Linked DNA regions of Variovorax sp. PBL-E5. The protein of the gene in region 1 interacts with the protein of each later gene in a pairwise test. Links are inferred from orthologs where the notes say so. Each region holds a gene or a part of one and is shown on either strand. Other genes may lie near its edges.

Region 1 (12,854 bases):
CGACGATCTCTCGCTGTCGAGCCGCGGCAGCTGGCGCGTCGTGCTGGAGACCGGTGCGGTGATCGAACTCGGCCGCGGGTCGGGCGATGAAGTGGTGGCCCGTACGCAGCGTTTCCTGCGCACGGTGACGCCGGTGGCAAGCCGCTACGGGCGCACGCTCGCCGCGGTGGAGGGCGCCGATCTGCGGCACAACGATGGCTACGCATTGCGCTTGCACGGCGTGACCACGGTCGCACCGGACGCGAAGAAGAAATAGCGAACAGAGGAAGTTTCATGTCCAAGGAATACAAAGACCTGGTTGTCGGCCTCGACATCGGTACCGCCAAGGTGATGGCGGTGGTGGCCGAGGTGCTGCCCAACGGCGAGCTCAAGCTCGCCGGCCTCGGCATCGCGCCCAGCAACGGGCTCAAGCGCGGCGTGGTGGTGAACATCGACGCCACGGTGCAGAGCATCCAGCAGGCGCTCAAGGAAGCGGAGCTGATGGCCGACTGCAAGATCGGCCGCGTCTACACCGGCATCACCGGCAGCCACATCCGCGGCATCAACTCGAGCGGCATGGTGGCGGTCAAGGACAAGGAAGTCACGCAGGCCGACGTGGCCCGCGTGGTGGAGACGGCGCGTGCCATCAACATCTCCAGCGACCAGCGGCTGCTCCTGGTCGAGCCGCAGGAATTCGTGATCGACGGCCAGGACGTCAAGGAGCCGATCGGCATGAGCGGCATGCGGCTCGAAGCCAAGGTGCACATCGTGACCGGTGCACAGAGCGCGGCCGAGAACATCATCAAGTGCGTGCGCCGCTGCGGCCTCGAGGTCGACCAGCTGATGCTCAACCCGCTGGCCTCCAGCCTCGCGGTGCTGACCGAGGACGAGCGCGAGCTCGGCGTGGTGCTGGTCGACATCGGCGCCGGCACCACCGACGTCGCGATCTTCACCAACGGCGCGATCCGCCACACCGCGGTGATCCCGATCGCCGGCGACCTGATCACCAGCGACATCGCGATGGCGCTGCGCACGCCGACCAAGGACGCCGAGGACATCAAGGTCGAGAACGGCTACGCCAAGCAGCTGCTGGCCGACCCCGAGACCCAGGTCGAGGTGCCGGGCCTCGGCGACCGCGGCCCGCGCATGCTGAGCAAGCAGGCGCTGGCCGGCGTGATCGAGCCGCGCGTCGAGGAGATCTTCTCGCTGGTGCAGCAGGTGGTGCGCGAGTCGGGCTACGAAGAGGTGCTGTCCTCGGGCGTGGTGCTGACCGGCGGCAGCGCGGTGATGCCCGGGATGATCGAGCTCGGCGAGGACATCTTCCTCAAGCCGGTGCGCCGAGGGATTCCGAAGTATTCGAGCGCGCTGTCCGACATGGTCGCGCAGCCGCGCGCCGCGACCGTGATGGGGCTGCTCGAGGAAGCGCGCTATGCGCGGCTGCGCGGCTTCAAGGTCGCGCAGAAGAACGGCTCGGTCAAAACCGCGTTTGGCCGCTTCAAGGATTTCATCGTGGGGAATTTCTGATCATGAACTTCTACCCACTCTGGCTGGCGCGCGGAAGTCCGCAACGGCATTTCAACGAGCGATGGCGACGAACCGGGCCACCATCCTGAGAATCCTTCCGGTTACTAGAAGAACATTCAATTCATATACACGGCAACTGCAAATTTAGGAGTCAGAAAATGGCCATCGAAATGATCGAAGTCGAAGAATTCAACCAGGGCACGCAGATCAAGGTGATCGGCGTCGGCGGCGGCGGCGGCAACGCGGTCGCGCACATGATCGAGCGCAGGGTGCAGGGCGTGGAGTTCGTCTGCGCCAACACCGACGCGCAGGCGCTCAACCGCAGCAACGCGCACAAGACCATCCAGCTCGGCCTCACGGGCCGCGGCGCAGGCAGCAAGCCCGAGATCGGCCGCGAGGCCGCCGAGGTCGCGGTGGACGACATCCGCGGCGCCATCCAGGGCGCGCACATGCTGTTCATCACCGCCGGCATGGGCGGCGGCACCGGCACCGGCGCGGCGCCGGTGATCGCGCGCGTGGCCAAGGAGATGGGCATCCTCACCGTCGGCGTGGTGACCAAGCCCTTCGACTGGGAAGGCGGCAAGCGCATGACCAATGCCGATGCCGGCCTGGCCGAGCTCGAAGCCAACGTCGATTCGCTGATCGTGATCCTGAACGAGAAGCTGCTCGAAGTGCTGGGCGACGAGGTCACGCAGGACGAGGCCTTTGCGCATGCCAACGACGTGCTCAAGAATGCCGTCGGCGGCATCGCCGAGATCATCAACGAGTACGGCAACGTCAACGTCGACTTCGAGGACGTGCGCACCGTGATGGGCGAGCCCGGCAAGGCCATGATGGGCACGGCCGCGGCCAGCGGCCCGGACCGCGCGCGCATCGCCGCCGAGCAGGCCGTGGCCTGCCCGCTGCTCGAAGGCATCGACCTCTCGGGCGCCAAGGGCGTGCTGGTGCTGGTGACGGCGTCGAAGGGTTCGCTCAAGCTGAGCGAATCGAAGCTGGCGATGAACACCATCCGCGCCTACGCTTCGCCCGATGCGCATGTGATCTACGGCGCGGCCTACGACGAAAGCCTCGGCGACGAAATGCGCGTGACCGTGGTCGCGACCGGCCTCTCGCGCCAGGACGCGCGCCGCCAGGCCCCGACGCTGGAGGTGATCCGCACCGGCACGGACAACATTCCGTTCCACGTGCCGACGCTGGGCGGCGGCGCGCATCCGAGCGGCCAGCCCAACTACGAAGGCATGGCGGTGCCCAGCGTGTGGCGCACCAACCGCACGATGGCCGCGGCCAAGGTGGATGCACTGTCGTCGGGTGGCATGGACGACTTCGAGATCCCGGCCTTCCTGCGCAGGCAGGCGGATTGAGCACGCCCGGGCGGATATGGCGGCTATCGCGGACATAGCGAGGCGGACGGTACGCCGGACACCTCGCGCTCCTAAAATCGGTGCCGTGCTTGCCCAACGAACCCTCAAATCCATCACCCGCGCCGTCGGCGTGGGCCTGCACAGCGGCCAGCGGGTCGACCTGACGCTGCGGCCGGCGCCGGTCGATTTCGGCATCGTGTTCCGCCGCGTCGATCTGCCCGAGCCGGTGTCGATCGCGATGACGGCCGAGGCGGTGACCGACACGCGGCTCGCGTCGACCGTGTCATCGGGCGGCGCCAAGGTGCAGACCGTCGAGCACCTGATGTCGGCCTGCGCCGGCCTGGGCATCGACAACCTGCAGATCGACATCACGGCCGACGAGGTGCCGATCCTCGACGGCTCGGCATCGTCCTTCGTGTTCCTGCTGCAAAGCGCGGGCATCGAGCTGCAGAAGGCCGCGCGCCGCTTCATCCGCGTCACGCGGCCGGTCGAGGTGCGCGAAGGCGAGGGCGCCGAGGGCAAGTGGGCGCGCCTTGCGCCTTACCACGGCTACAAGCTCAGCTTCGAGATCGACTTCGACCACCGCGTGGTCAATTCGACCGGCCAGCGCGTCGAGTTCGACCTCGGCAGCGGCTCCTACAGCCGCGACATCGCGCGCGCGCGCACCTTCGGCTTCACCAAGGAGGTCGAGTACATGCGCTCGAAGGGGCTCGCGCTCGGCGGCGGGCTCGACAACGCGATCGTGATGGACGATACCAAGGTGCTCAATGCAGGCGGGCTGCGCTACGACGACGAGTTCGTCAAGCACAAGATCCTCGATGCGATGGGTGATCTCTACGTGATCGGCCGGCCGCTGCTGGCCGCCTACAGCGCCTACCGTTCCGGTCACGCGCTCAACAACAAGCTGCTGCGCGAGTTGCTGGCGCACGAAGACGCCTACGAGATCGTGACCTTCGACGACGAGAAGCGCGCGCCGGTCGGCTTCGCCGAAGTCGCGCGGGCCTGGTAGGCACGCCGGTCGATGCTGCTGTTCCGCTGGGCCGTCCTGCTGCTGTTGCTGGTGGCGGGAGCTTCGTTCGCGTTCTATGCGGGGACGGGGCGGGTCAAGTACCGGCGCTTCGGGTGGGTTGTGCTGAAGTGGACGCTGCTGGCGGCGTTCGGGTTCTTTGCGGTCCTGATCGCGGAACGGGTGGTCTGAGCACCGCATCCGTACCGAATGGTATCCTTACGTCTTCGTAAGGAATGTTGATGCAGACCACCTTGACATCCAAAGGCCAGATGACGCTGCCGAGCGCCGCGAGGACACGGCTTGGGCTGGAAGCTGGCGATCGATTGCTGGTGACCGTCGTCGACGACGACACCATCATCCTGAAGCGGCCGTCACCAAAGCCGGTCAAGGCACTCAGGGGCCTTCTGGCGCGACCCCGGCGGGCTCTGACCGTCGAAGAAATGGACGCTGGCGTGGCGGCACACCTCAAGGAAAAGCACGGATCCAGGTCAGCGAAGTGATAGCGCTGGACACCAACATCCTGGTGAAGCTTCTCACCAACGACGACGCCCGTCAGGCCGCCAAGGCAGAAAGCTGGTTGCGAGACAACGCGAGTGCGCGGGTGCCTGCCTATGTCGATCACATCGTGCTGTGCGAGTTGGCCTGGGTGCTGGAGCGCAGCTATGGCTACGAACGGGAATCGGTGCATCAGGCATTGAGTGCATTGATGGAACAGGATCAGCTCAAGGTCGAATCCCCGGGCGCAGTCAGACAGGCACTTGGACTTTACGAGGCCGGGCCTGCCGATTTCTCGGACTATCTGCTGGCAGTGCGTGCGCAAATCGCGGGCTACGCCCCGGTGCTGACGCTGGACAAGAAGGCGGCGAAGACGCCAACTCATCGGTTGTTGCGTTGAGGCGCTCGAATCGCCGCCCGTGCCGTCTCACCGCGTACGCCCCTGCCGGTACACGCCGTTGGTGCTGCGCCCCAGCGTCGTCGCCTGGCTGAGCCGCGCCATCGAGGCACCCACGTGCGCATGCGTGATCGCGATGCCGAGCGCGTCGGCCGCGTCGCTGCCCGGCACGCCTGGCAGGTGCAGCAGGCGCTTGACCATCTCCTGCACCTGCGCCTTCGCGGCGCGGCCGTGGCCGGCGACGGCCTGCTTCATCTGCAGCGCGGTGTATTCGGCGACCGTGAGATTGCTCGTGACCAGCGCCGTCAGGCAGGCGCCGCGCGCCTGGCCGAGCAGCAGCGTCGATTGCGGATTGACGTTGACGAACACGATCTCCACCGCCGCCGCATCGGGCTTGTAGCGCTCTGCGATCTCGCCGATGCCATCGAACAGTACCTTGAGTCGCGCAGGCAATTCGCCGGTGCCGAGGTGGCGGGTGGTGATCGTGCCGCTGGCGACATAGCGCAGCGCATGGCCGTCGACATCGACCACGCCGAAGCCGGTGGTTTGCAGGCCAGGATCAATCCCTAGTATTCGCACGGCGTCATTTCCCCGGCCGAATGCGGGGAACACCGCGGAACCGGCTTTGCCGGGCCGCTGGTGTTGCCCCCGGTGAGGGGATGGGCGGCCACACGAAGTGGGCAAGCCTGGGGGTGTGCAACTTCATACGCCGAAGTACCAGCGCACCGAGTGGAAGAAGATCGGCGCCGCGAAGCACAGCGCATCGACGCGGTCCAGCAGCCCGTTGGCGCCCGTGATGCCGACGCCGCGCTGGCCCCAGTTGGGAATGCCGCGGTCGCGCTTCAGCGCCTTCATCACCAGGTGCCCCATCGAGCCCGCGACGCAGGCGATCAGCGACATCGCCAGCGCCTGGCCGAAGCCGAAGGGCGTGATGAACGAGAACAGTGCGCCGACCAGGCTCGCGATCACCATGCCGATCGCCCAGCTGGTCCAGTTGAAGCTGCGGCTCACGTGCGGCGCGAAGGGCGCTTGCCGAAAAAGGCGCTGCCAGATCGCGTCGAGGCCGCGCGCCGGTTGCTCGGGCGCTGCGGGCTCGGCGCCGTCGGTCGGCAGTGTCGTGCGCCGTGATATCAAGTGCTGGGTCAGCATGCAGGTCTGCACCACGAACACCAGGAAGAACACGAGGAAGGCGCTCTTGCCTTCATAGCCCGGAAAGGACAGCAGCAGCAGCGCCGGCACATGGCTCATGCCGTAGACGCAGACCATGATGCCCCACTGCAGCTTGGCATTGCGTTCGAGAAACTGGTTCGGGTCATCGGCCAGTGCGCTCACGACCGGGATCGCAAGAAAGGCATAGACCGGAATGAACACGGTGAACAGGTCGAAGCGCGCCGTCGCAACCAGCCAGAACTGGATCGGCAGCACCACGAAGAAAGCCAGGATCAGGCTGCGGTGATCGCCGCGCCGCGTCGGCGACAGCGTGATGAACTCGCGCAGCGCGAAGAATGCGATGAGTGCGAACAGCACGGTCGCGACCGTTTCGCCGAGCGCCCAGCCGATCCAGAACACCACCACCATGAACCAGCTGGTGCGAAGCAGGGCGCGAAAGTGCAGCAGCTCGGCCTGCCACAGTGCATCGTGCCGCGGATTGCGGCGCTCCTTGAAGGTCAGCAGGAAGGCGATGGTGCTGACCGTCACCAGCAGGCCGAAGACGATCAGGAACAGCGCTGCGACCTGGTGCGTCGGCGTGAGATGGCGCAGGTAGTCGTTCATCCGGGCCTACACGTAGCGCAGTGCGATCACCGCGTCGCGCGCGCGGTCCAGGAAGGGGCGGCGCTCTTCGCCCGGCTCGACGCGGATCGGCGCGCCGAAGGTGACCGAGCACAGGATCGGCACCGGCACGATCTCCCCCTTGGGCATCACGCGCTGCACGTTGTCGATCCAGGCCGGCACCAGCACCACCTCGGGAAACAGCGTGGCCAGCGTGAACAGGCCTGACTTGAATTTCTGCGGCTCGCCGGTGTGGCCGCGGGTGCCCTCGGGGAAGATGATGATCGAGTCGCCGCTTCGCAGCGCCTCGACCAGCGGTTCGAGCGGATCGGGGCCCGGCGCTGCGGGAGGCTCGATCGGTGCGGTCGATGCCGCAGCGCCGCGCTCCACGTACACCGCGTTGAACACCTCGGTCGTGATCCAGCGCTTGAACGGCGTGTTGGCCCAGTAGTCGCGCGCCGCGATCGGGCGGGTGATGCTGCGCAGCTCCTCGGGCAGCGCGGCCCAGATCATCACCAGGTCGACATGGCTCTGGTGGTTGGCGAAGTAGATCCGCTGTTCGGCCTTGGGCGGGCAGCCGTACCAGCGCGCCTGCGCACCGGTCAGCAACCGGATCGCCCCCAGCAACAACCATCCCATGAGCTTCGCCAACATGCGCGCGATGATACGGGGCGATGCCTCAGGGCAGTTCGGCGGCCGGCATGCGCGCGACGATGGTGGCCGATCGATGGGCCAGGTAGGCGGAGCCGGGATGGTGCTCGAAGAACTTGGGGCTCGGCAGCATCACCGCGAGCCGTGCCGCTTCGGCGGCGCTCAGGCGCGAGGCCGGCTTCCGGAAATAGCGCTCGGCCGCGGCCTCGGCGCCGAACACGCCTTCGCCCCACTCGACGTTGTTGAGATAGATCTCGAGGATGCGCTCTTTGCTCAGCATGATCTCGAGCGTGGTGGCGAGCACCAGCTCCTGGCCCTTGCGCAGCAGCGTGCGCTCACCGGAGAGCAGCAGGTTCTTGGCCAGTTGCTGGGTGATGGTCGAGCCGCCGCGCAGCTGCGGCGGGCGTGGTTCCTTGCCGCGTGCGCGCATCTGGGCAGCGCGCCGCGCGGCGATCTCCTCGGCACGGGCGTTGCGCTGGCGCGCGCGCTCGATGGCTTCCCATTCGACGCCCTGGTGGTAGATGAATTCGCTGTCCTCGCTCGCGATCACGGCGCGCTTGAGGTTGTCCGAGATCTGCGCATAAGGCACCCAGCGCTGCTGCCAGTCGCGATCGCCATTGCCGCGCCCCTGCGTGGCGATCAGCCACGCTTCGGAGCGCTGGAAGGCGGTCGATTGCGGATCGATGGCCGCCATCGTCGCGATGCGCAGCACGAAGAAGAGTTCGAGCGCGAGGCCCGCGATCAGCAGGCACAGCAGCCAGCGAAGGATCGCCTTCACGCCGAGTCGACGATGGTGCGCAGTTCGGCCAGCACCTGCGCGGACGGCGGCCGCACGCCGCGCCAGGTCGCGAAGGCTTGCGCGGCCTGCTCGATCAGCATGCCGAGGCCGTCGCGCGGCACGGCGCCGTTCTCGCGCGCCCACTGCATGAAGCCGGCGGCGGCCGGCCCGTACATCATGTCGATCGCCAGTGCGCCGGGCGCGAGCACGCCGGCCGCGACCGGCACCTCGCCGCCCGCCAGGCTGGAAGCGGTGGCGTTGACCACCACGCCGAAGCGGCCCGGCACCGTGTCGAGCGCCTGCGCCTCGAGCACGACGTGGTGCTGTAGCGCGAGCGGCGCATGGCGCTGCACCAGTGCGATCGCGCGGGCGAGCGTGCGGTTGGCGACCACCAGCCGGCGTGGCCCGGCTTCGAGCAGCGGGCCCAGCACGCCGGCCGCGGCGCCGCCGGCGCCGAGCAGCAGCACGTCGCCGCCCGCGAGCGCCACGCCCGCATGGACCGTGATGTCGTGGACCAGCCCGACGCCGTCGCTGTTGTCGCCGTGGATGCCGTCCTCGCGGAAACTCAGCACGTTGACCGCCTGCGCCAGCGCGGCGCGCGGACTGAGGTGCTGCGCCAGCGCGGCTGCATCGAACTTGAAGGGCACGGTGACGTTGCAGCCGCGCGCCGTGCCTTCGGTCTCGTCGGCGCGGAATGCGGCCACGCCGCCGGCAAAGCCGCCGAGCGCGACCAGGCGGCGGCCGTAGCGCATCGTCTGTCCGGTGAGTTCGGCGAAGCGCGCATGAATCCAGGGCGAGCGGCTGTGCTCGACCGGGTTGCCCATCACACAGTACTGATCCATGGTCATTGGTGCCCCCACGCTCGGCACTTCGTGTCCTCGCTGCCCCCCGAGGGGGCGCGAGCTTGCTTGGGGCTGCCCGGCGCTGCGCTCATTGCTTCGACGAGAGCTGCGTCTCGAGCGTCTCGTCGTGGGTGAACTTGAAGCGCCTGAGCAGCACGATCTGATCGGTCTGCCGGCGCATCGCGTCGGTGAACTTGCCGAAGTTGCCGATGCTGCGAACGATCGCCTGGGCGCGCCGGTCCAGCACCCGATCCCCCGAGCTTTCGGCGATGTCGGTGCCAAGGATCGAGCCGTCGAAGTTGACCGTGATCATCATGGCGAGTTCGCCATAGAGCTTCTTGCCGGCGATCTCCGGGAAGTTCTCGGTGCCGCGCACTTCGATGCGTCGACTCAGCGCATCGACGTACGCCGCATAGGCGGCCTCGCGGGTGGCGGGGCTGAGGTAGTGCTTGCGCGGCCGGGCATTCTCTTCGTTGACGCGGCGCTCAATCGCGGCCAGCAGTTCGACCAGTTGGCGCCGTTTCTCCTCGCGCGCAGCCGCCTCGTTCGGGTTGCCCTGCGTGCGCGGATCCGGCACCGGCATCTCGGCGAGCTGCCGCTTGATCTGGGCCAGCATCATCATTTGCTGCGCCTGCATGGCTTCGATTTGGCGCTGCGCTTCGTCCGTCGAGTCACCGACCGCGGTGAAAGTGGAAGGCGGCAGCGGACTGGTCGCGAAGCCCTTGTCGAGATCGCCGCCGCCGGCCAGCGAAGCCTGCGCGATGGCGCGAGCCTTGTCGGGCCGCTCGTCGCTCTTGGCATTGACGAGGATCACCTCGAGCGGCGTTTCCTTGAAGACGCGGTTGAAGGATTCGGGATCGATGAAGCGCACCGAGAGCAGCACCGCATGCGCCAGGACCGACAGGCCGAGCGCAATCTGCAGCGTGCTCAGGTCGCGCAGGTTCATGCAGGCGCGCTTTCCGGTGCGGCCGCCTCGCTGTCGGCGAGGTCGACCGCGATCGCAATGGGACCGGCGACTTCTTCGTCGTCGCCGCTTTCGTCCTCGGCCGCGACTTGCGCCGGCGCGGTGTCGAGGCGCTCGACGACCGTGCCGTGGATGTCGAGCGCGATCTCGTCGATGTCGCCGAGCTTGACGCGCACGCGGGCGCCGCGCATCAGCCCCTGCGTGCCCGTGACCGGGAACACCAGCGGCAGCGTGTCGGCCCGCACCAGGGCGCCGTTCGGCAGGTCCTTGATCAAGGTCGCGTCGAGTTCGGTGATGGCCTGCTGCCGCAGGTATTCGAGCGTCCAGAAGCGTTCCATGCCGCCCTGGTGCGCGTTGTAGGTCGCGTAGGTGGCGTCGAAGCCCGAGAGGATGGAGAACAGCTCGGCGTCCTTCGGCTTGAACGGCGCCGCGAGCGCGGCGGTCTTGCCGTGGCGCGCCGCGGCGATGATCTGCCACTGGTTCACGAGGTCGGTGTAGCGGCGCAGCGGCGAAGTGCTCCACGCATAGCTCTTCACGCCGAGGCCGGCATGCGGCAAGGCCCGCGTGCCCATGCGCACCTTGATGCCCGGCGCCAGGCTGGCCTGGCTGCGGTAGAGGCCGGGCACACCGAGCTCGCCGAGCCAGCCACCCCAGCTGCTGTTGGCCAGGATCATCGCTTCGGAGACGATCAGGTCGAGCGGCGCACCGCGCTGGCGGGTGCTGATCTGGACCTGCTCGTTGCCGGTGGGCTCGCCGTCGTTGCCGACCAGGCGGAAGTTGTAGTCGGGCCGGTTGAAGTTCTCGGGCTTGCCGCGCACCACCTCGCGCTGCGCCTTCAGATGCTTTGCGAGGCGCAACAGGAAGGACAGCGGTTCGCGCAGCCGCCGTGCGGCTTCGGGCGCGTCGCTGTCGGCCACCGAGGCATCCTCGAGCCAGGGCTGCGTGACGAAGCCGTCGAGCTGGTCATGGCGCAGGTTGGCGACGATCGGCACGCGCTCCAGCCTGGTCTCGGTGGATTTCAGTTCCAGCGTGGCCGCGTCGAAGCTCGCGTAAAGCGAGACGGCGGGGCAGTCGCGCCCTTCCTGCAGGGTGTAGGTCTCGACCACCTCGTCGGGCAGCATCGTGATCTTGTGGCCTGGCATGTAGACGGTCGACATGCGCGCACGCGCCACCTGGTCGATCGGGCTGCCCGGCACCAGCGCCAGTCCGGGCGCCGCGATGTGGACGCCGACGACCACCGTGTCCTGCCCCAGGCCGCGGACCGAGAGCGCGTCGTCGATCTCGGTGGTCTGCGAATCGTCGATCGAGAAGGCCTGCACGTCGGCGAGCGGCAGGTCATCGGTGATGGCCGGCGCGCTGAGGGCCGGAAAGCCGGTGCCCTTGGGAAAGTTCTCGAACAGGAAGCGGCGCCAGTGGAACTGGTAGGCCGAGTCGATTGCGCCGGCGCGCTGCAGCAGATCGAGCGGTGGCCGCTGCGTGGCGCGGGCCGCTTCGACCACGGCCTTGTATTCGGGCGCGTTCTTGTCGGGGCGGAACAGGATCTTGTAGAGCTGCTCGCGCACCGGCGCCGGGCAGATGCCGTCGGCCAGTTCGGCCGCCCACTGCGTGATCTGCGCCTGGACGGCTTTCTTCTTTTCGATCGCGGCCAGGGCCTGCTGCACGATTTCGGCCGGCGCCTTCTTGAAGCGCCCCTTGCCGGCACGGCGGAAGTAGTGCGGCGCCTCGAACAGCGCCAGCAGCGCTGCGGCCTGCTGCGTCAGCGTGGGATGGGCCTGGAAGTAGTCGACCGCCAGTTCGCCGAAGCCGAACTCGCCTTCGGGCGCGAATTCCCAGGCCAGGTCCAGATCCATCGCGGCCGCGAGTTCACGGGCTTCGGTGATCAGCGCGGCCGGTGCCGGCTTCTCGAAGCGCAGCACGATGTGGGCGCTCTTGACCTTGACGCGCTTGCCGCTGTCGAGCTCGACCTGCGCCGAGGCCTCCGCTTCCGACAGGATGCGGCCGCCGAGGTATTTGCCGGCTTCTTCGAACAATACAAACATGGGTTGGATTGTCCCATGAGCCTTTGCTCACCCCCAGGCTTCGCGCACTTCGTGTCGCTACGCCAACCCCCTGCCGGGGGCAACACCAGCGGCCCGGCGGAGCCGGTTCCGCGGTGTTTCTGGCCCTTCGCCGCTAGCGCAGGTCCAGAAATGCGATGACGTCGTCGAGGTGATGGCGCTCGAAGTCGGACAGCGCATGGTCGCCGCCTTCGAGCAGCTTGACGCGGCTGCCGGGGTAGCGGGCCGACATCTCGCGCCAGTCCAGCACTTCGTCGCCCTTGGCGACGATCGCGAGGACGCGTTCGGGCCGGGTCAGCGGGCCGACGTCGAGGGTGCGCAACTGGTCGATGTACTCGGGGCGGAAATAAAAGTGCTCCGCGGGGTCATGCCACAGGGTCTGGTCGCCGATGTGGCGGGCCAGGTCCCGCGCGGGGTGCACGGCGGGGTTCAGCAGCACGGCGCGGCAGCGGGTCATGCCGGTCACGTAGGTGGCATAGAAGCCGCCGAGTGAGGAGCCGACCACGGCCATGGACGCGCGCGGCCAGCCCGCGATGCCGCGCATCACCAGGTCGATGGCATCGCGCGGCGAGGGCGGCAGCTGGGGGCACCACCATTCGACGCCGGGATGCCGCTCGGCCACGCGCCGTGCCATCTGGCTGGCCTTGGCCGACTGCGGAGAAGAGCGGAAGCCGTGGAGGTAGAGCAGGTGGGTCGCGGGAGGCATGGGGAGGCAGTCGGGTTCGGTCGGAAGCGGCGCAGCAGAGTGTGGAGGGGCCGGGTTGCGCCCGAATCCCATGAATCAGGTAATTTTTCGGAGTTTCCGCCCGTCGACGAGCTTTATGCTCATCGTGATGCAACAAAACGAAATGCCCGACGACGGCGCGACCCTGCCGTGGGGCGTGGTGATCGTCGAAGACGACGGGCCGACCCGCGCCTTTTTCGAGGAGAGCATCGGTCGTTGCACGAAACTTCGATGGCTCGCCAGCGCGGGGACGGTGCACGACGCGCTGTCGCTGCTGGAAGGCCTGGCCCCGGCACCGGACGT
Region 2 (5,441 bases), 290 kb from region 1 along the record:
GCTTCCTCGCGCTGGCATCGCTGTTCTTCTACGGCTGGTGGAGCATCAAGGCGGTGCCGCTGCTCGTCGTCTCGATCTGCTTCAACTACTGGATCGGCCTGCGCCTGACACCCGGCCACGGCCACACCGACGCCACCCGCAAGCGCCTGCTGGTGCTGGCGCTGGTGGTCAATCTGGGCGTGCTGGCCGTCTTCAAGTATGCGAACTTCTTCGTCGGCAACGTCAACGACGGACTGGCCGCCGCCGGCATCGCGCAGTTGCCCTTGCTCCACATCGCGCTGCCGATCGGCATCTCCTTCTACACCTTCACCCAGATCGCCTTCCTGGTCGACTGCTGGCAGGGCAAGGTGCACGAGCGCAGCTTCGTGCACTACCTGCTCTTCGTCACCTATTTCCCGCATCTGATCGCCGGACCGGTGCTGCACCACGCGCAGATGATGCCGCAGTTCGCGGACGATTCGACCTACCGGCTGGACGCCAACAAGGTCGCCCTGGGCATCGCCATCTTCACCTTCGGCCTGGCCAAGAAGCTGCTGATCGCAGACCCCCTGGGCCAGTACGCGGACCTGATGTTCACCGGCGTGCACAACGGCGTGATGCCGACGGTCTACACCTCGTGGTTCGGTGTCCTGGCCTACACGCTGCAGATCTATTTCGACTTCTCAGGCTACTCGGACATGGCGATCGGCCTGTCGCTGTGCCTGGGCGTGCGCTTGCCGCTCAACTTCAATTCGCCCTACAAGTCGACCAACATCATCGAGTTCTGGCGCCGCTGGCACATCTCGCTGTCGACCTTCCTGCGCGACTACCTCTACGTGCCGCTGGGAGGCAATCGCAAGGGGCCGGGGCGCCGCTACATGAATCTCTTCATCACGATGCTGTTAGGTGGCCTGTGGCACGGCGCCGCCTGGACCTTCGTGCTGTGGGGCGCGCTGCACGGCGCCTTCCTGACCATCAATCACCTGTGGAATGCCAAGGTGCGGCGCAATGCCACGCCGGGCCGGCTGGCGCGCGTGATCGGCTGGCTGGTGACCTTCCTGTGCGTGATGATCGCCTGGGTCGTCTTCCGCGCCGAGAGCATGCATGCGGCGATGGACATCTACAAGGGCATGCTCGGCATGCACGGCGGCCCTTCGCTGGGTGCCTTCCGCGAATTCACCGCGATCCCCTACCGCAAGCCGGAGTTCTTCCAGACGACCCTGGTCGCGCTCTTCATCTGCCTCGCATTGCCGCCCACCATCTCACTGGAACGCTGGGTGCCGCAAGCCCAGGCCCTCGCCGGACGACCGCGCCTGGCCTGGATCTTCACCGCGCTCATGGCGTTCGGTACGGTCTACCTGCTCGGCGCGTGCGTGTCGAAGCTGGGCTCGTACAGCCCGTTCCTCTACTTCCAGTTCTGAGTTCCGACATGACGCCCGCAAAACTCTGGCTGCAGATCTTCCTGTCCGGCTTCGCCGTCATCGTCGCCTTGCTGGCCGTGACGCTGACCACCCCCGTGCCCTATGGCGACCTCAGCCGGATAGGCCTGATGTCGGACCGCGATTTCGGCTGGAAGACCACGCCGCCCCACGTCGATCCCGAATACCTGCGCGCCGTGCCGGTGACCCAGGCGGACATCCTGGTGATCGGCGACAGCTTCTCGATGACCAACCGGTGGCAATCGGTGCTGACCAAGGAAGGCTATCGCGTCACGACGATCTTCTGGGGCCAGCTCGACGAGCGGATCTGCGACGACCTCGACGGCTGGCTCGACCTCGCAGGCTTTCGCGGCAAGCTGGTGATCCTCGAAAGCGTCGAGCGGCTGTTGGCGGGGCGGCTCGACAACACGCAGACGTGCGCGCACATGAGAGTGCCCTTCGACGCCAAGACCAAGCCCTTCATCGAGCCGCCGGCCGAGGTGCCGGGTTTCGCGCTCAACTGGAACGCCAAGCTGAGCTCAGGTTGGCACACCTTCTGGAACACGCGGCGCGCGGAGACAACCGACGACGACAACGCGATCTCGGGCTATTGGACCAAGGCCCGCTCGGTGCCCGATGGCTGCACGATGTTCAGCAACCGGCTCTGCAACAAGGCACTGTTCTTCGGCGAGGACGACGACAACGGCGAACTCACCCCGAAGAACGCCGAGCAGATGCGCTCCATCACGCAGGCGCATCGGAGCCGCTCGATCATGTGGATGGTGATCCCCAACAAGACGACGGTCTATGTCGCCCCGGATCGTTCGAAAGACTTTGTGACAGCGCTGCTGAAGGACGGGCTCGGCCCCGACCTCTTCAGCTTTGCCTTGGACGAGAAAAGAAAAATCCGCGACTTCTTCCTCCCCAATGACACGCACATCTCCATGCAGGGCCAGCTCGTGCTCGGGGCACGCATGCTCGAGGCCGTTCGCAAAATCCTCCCGGCACCGCCAGGCAAGGCTTCTTGAAGCTATCATTCATCACGGACTAAATGCCGCCCCCGCGTGATCCTCTACGAGTACCCCTTCAACGAGCGCATACGAACGTACCTGCGGCTGGAACATCTGTTTCGCCGCCTCGGTGAATTGGTGCCGGCCGACTCGGCCCTCTCGCATCACTACGCGCTCGTCACCATCTTCGAGATCATGGATGTCGCGGCGCGCGCAGACCTCAAGGCCGATGTGCTGCGAGACCTGGACAAGCACAAGAACGTCTTCAACAGCTACCGCGGCAACCCGGCGATTTCCGAGTCGGTGCTCGACCAGGTCGTCGGCCAGCTCGAACGCAACTTCGCGACGCTCAACACCGTGCCCGGCAAGGCGGGGCAGTCGCTGACCGAGAACGAGTGGCTGATGAGCATCCGCAGCCGCGCGGGCATTCCCGGCGGTACCTGCGAATTCGACCTGCCGGCCTACTACGCGTGGCAGAACCGCCGCGCCACCGAGCGCCGCGCCGACCTGGAACGCTGGTCGTCGACGCTCGCGCCCCTGGCCGAGTCAATCTACCTGCTGCTCAAGCTCCTGCGCGACGCCGACGTGCCGTACAAGGTCATCGCAGCCAACGGCCAGTTCCAGCAGACCCTTCCGCAAGGGCGCAGTTTCCAGCTGCTTCGCCTTCGCATCGATCCCCTGCTCGGCCTCATTCCGGAGATCAGCGGCAACCGGCTCATGGTGTCGGTCCGGCTGATGCGGCACGAAGCCGACGACCGCCTGCACCAAAGCACCGATGCGGCGCCGTTCGAACTGACCCTCTGCGCATGAGCGCCGCGCCGGACCGCTCCAAGCAAGCTCGCTCCCGCTTGGCGGGACGGCGCGAAGCACCAAGGGTGCTCCGATGAGCGCCACGAATTCGATCGGCGAGCGCATCGTTCGCTGTCCTGCGTGCGGTGGAGACAGCGTCTATGCGGCCAGCAACCCGTACCGGCCCTTCTGCAGCGCCCGTTGCAAGGGCATCGACCTCGGCGCCTGGGCCAGCGAAGACTTCAGGATGCCCGCGGACGCACCGCCCGACGACGATCCCTTCGGCGACCCCAAGCGTCAATAGTCCTTCGTGGCGGCCAGCCCGCGCTCTTCGGCGAGCCAGCCCAGGACCGGCAGCGCGCCGGGCAGCACCGGCGTCACCTCGAGCGGCAGCTGCTGCCAGCGCATCGACTGGCCTTCGCGCATCTCGAACGCGCCGGCCCATGCCCTGACCTTGCACCAGTGCAGCCGCACCAGCGCGTGGGGATAGTCGTGCTCGGTGATCTTCCAGACCTCGGCGCTGGCGATGGTGATGCCGAGTTCCTCGTGCAGTTCGCGCCGCAGCGCCTGCTCGACCGTCTCGCCGGCCTCGAGCTTGCCGCCCGGAAATTCCCAATAGCCGGCGTAGGGCTTGCCCTCCGGCCGCGTCGACAGCAGCAGCGCGTCGTCGTCACTGCGGATCAGGATGCCGACCGCGACCTCCGTATGTTTGCGCGATGATGTCGTCATGGTGGTGCTCAGACTCGACCCGCATGGTCGCGCGCAAACTGGTACGCGACGCGGCCGCTGCGCGAGCCGCGCTCGAGCGCCCACACCAGCGCTTCGGGGCGAGCGGCCTCGATCGCCGCGGCATCGGCGCCGAAAGACGACAGCCATTGCGCGACGATCGCAAGGTACTCGTTCTGGCTGAAGGGATAGAAGCTGACCCAGAGGCCGAAGCGCTCCGACAGCGAGATCTTCTCCTCGATCACCTCGCCCGGATGGACCTCGCCGTCCTCGGTGTGGGTGTAGCTCAGGTTGTCCTTCATGTACTCGGGCAGCAGGTGGCGCCGGTTGCTGGTCGCGTAGATCAGCACGTTGGGCGTCGCCGCCGCAATCGAGCCGTCGAGGATCGACTTGAGCGCCTTGTAACCCGGCTCGCCCTCGTCGAAGCTCAGGTCGTCGCTGAACACGATGAATTTCTCGGGCCGCTGCGACACCACCTCGACGATGTCCGGCAGGTCGGTCAGTTCGGCCTTGTCGACCTCGATCAGGCGCAGCCCCTGCGCCGCATAGGCGTGCAGGCAGGCGCGAATCAACGACGACTTGCCGGTGCCGCGGGCGCCGGTCAGCAGCACGTTGTTGGCCGGCTTGCCTTCGACGAACTGCCGCGTGTTGCGCTCGATCTTTTCCTTCTGCAGATCGATTTCCTTCAGCGCATCGAGCGACATCGCGGCCACGTGGCGCACCGGCTCCAGCGTGCCATGGCCCGAGCTGCGCCGCCGGTAGCGCCAGGCGATCGAGGCATTCCAGTCGGCGGGCGACGACAGCGGTTGAGGCAGGATCGACTCGATCCGGGTGATGAGCTGTTCGGCGCGCTCGAGCAGGTGTTCAAACTTCTCGTTCACGATCTGTAATCGGCGTTGATGGAGACGTAGTCGTGGCTCAGGTCGCAGGTCCAGACCGTGTCGCTGGCCTCGCCGCGGCCGAGGCCGATGCGCACCGTGATTTCGCTCTGCTTCATCACGCGCTGGCCGTCTTCCTCCCGGTAGGAGGGATTGCGCCCTCCCTGGACGGCCACATGCACGTCGTCGAGGTGCAGGTCGATGCCCGTCTGATCGAGATCGGCGATGCCCGCGTAGCCGACCGCCGCCAGGATCCGCCCCAGGTTCGGGTCGCTCGCATAGAACGCGGTCTTGACCAGCGGCGAATGCGCCACCGCATAGGCCACTTGCCGGCACTCGGCCGCATCGCGTCCGCCTTCGACGCGAACCGTGATGAACTTGGTCGCGCCCTCGCCATCGCGCACGATGGCCTGGGCCAGCTGCCGCGCGACGTTCTGCATCGCTTCGACCAACGCGCGTCCGTCCGTCGAATCGAGCGAGGTGATCACGCCGTGCTGCGCCTTCTGCGTGGCGATGACCACGAAGGAATCGTTGGTCGAGGTGTCGCCATCGATCGTCACGCGGTTGAACGAGGCGTCGGCCAGCGCCTTGGCCAGTGGCTGGATCAGCGAAGCATCGATCTTCGCGTCGGTCGCCATGAA

What was found.
Region 2: the proteins of ftsZ (region 1) and zapD interact in binary tests that used the Escherichia coli proteins (3 or more experiments, as listed by UniProt). The link is inferred for Variovorax sp. PBL-E5 from one-to-one orthologs.

Annotation. Positions count from the first base shown.
Region 1 is NZ_LR594671.1:908,314-921,167, forward strand. What follows is about bases 862-3,762. They hold ftsZ (cell division protein FtsZ), read left to right. Parts: upstream 862-1,661; coding sequence 1,662-2,864; downstream 2,865-3,762. Other genes in these bases: ftsA (cell division protein FtsA), read left to right, coding at 862-1,503; lpxC (UDP-3-O-acyl-N-acetylglucosamine deacetylase), read left to right, coding at 2,950-3,762. Also shown: WDLP6_RS04445 (cell division protein FtsQ/DivIB), read left to right, coding at 1-256; more of ftsA, read left to right, coding at 274-861; more of lpxC, read left to right, coding at 3,763-3,873; WDLP6_RS04465 (hypothetical protein), read left to right, coding at 3,886-4,062; WDLP6_RS04470 (AbrB/MazE/SpoVT family DNA-binding domain-containing protein), read left to right, coding at 4,113-4,373; WDLP6_RS04475 (PIN domain-containing protein), read left to right, coding at 4,370-4,768; crossover junction endodeoxyribonuclease RuvC, read right to left, coding at 4,796-5,344; WDLP6_RS04485 (phosphatidate cytidylyltransferase), read right to left, coding at 5,468-6,538; WDLP6_RS04490 (lysophospholipid acyltransferase family protein), read right to left, coding at 6,545-7,189; WDLP6_RS04495 (transglycosylase domain-containing protein), read right to left, coding at 7,215-7,964; aroE (shikimate dehydrogenase), read right to left, coding at 7,961-8,806; WDLP6_RS04505 (energy transducer TonB), read right to left, coding at 8,895-9,752; WDLP6_RS04510 (ribonuclease catalytic domain-containing protein), read right to left, coding at 9,749-11,809; WDLP6_RS04515 (YqiA/YcfP family alpha/beta fold hydrolase), read right to left, coding at 11,943-12,533; WDLP6_RS04520 (response regulator transcription factor), read left to right, coding at 12,661-12,854. UniProt on the Escherichia coli protein: Essential cell division protein that forms a contractile ring structure (Z ring) at the future cell division site. The regulation of the ring assembly controls the timing and the location of cell division.
Region 2 is NZ_LR594671.1:1,200,038-1,205,478, reverse strand. Bases 1,427-4,339 are described here. They hold zapD (cell division protein ZapD), read left to right. Parts: upstream 1,427-2,461; coding sequence 2,462-3,217; downstream 3,218-4,339. Other genes in these bases: WDLP6_RS05805 (ATP-binding protein), read right to left, coding at 3,934-4,339; WDLP6_RS05810 (NUDIX domain-containing protein), read right to left, coding at 3,494-3,925; WDLP6_RS05815 (DNA gyrase inhibitor YacG), read left to right, coding at 3,291-3,500; WDLP6_RS05825 (hypothetical protein), read left to right, coding at 1,427-2,425. Also shown: WDLP6_RS05830 (MBOAT family O-acyltransferase), read left to right, coding at 1-1,400; more of WDLP6_RS05825, read left to right, coding at 1,409-1,426; more of WDLP6_RS05805, read right to left, coding at 4,340-4,803; bifunctional glutamate N-acetyltransferase/amino-acid acetyltransferase ArgJ, read right to left, coding at 4,800-5,441. UniProt on the Escherichia coli protein: Cell division factor that enhances FtsZ-ring assembly. Directly interacts with FtsZ and promotes bundling of FtsZ protofilaments, with a reduction in FtsZ GTPase activity.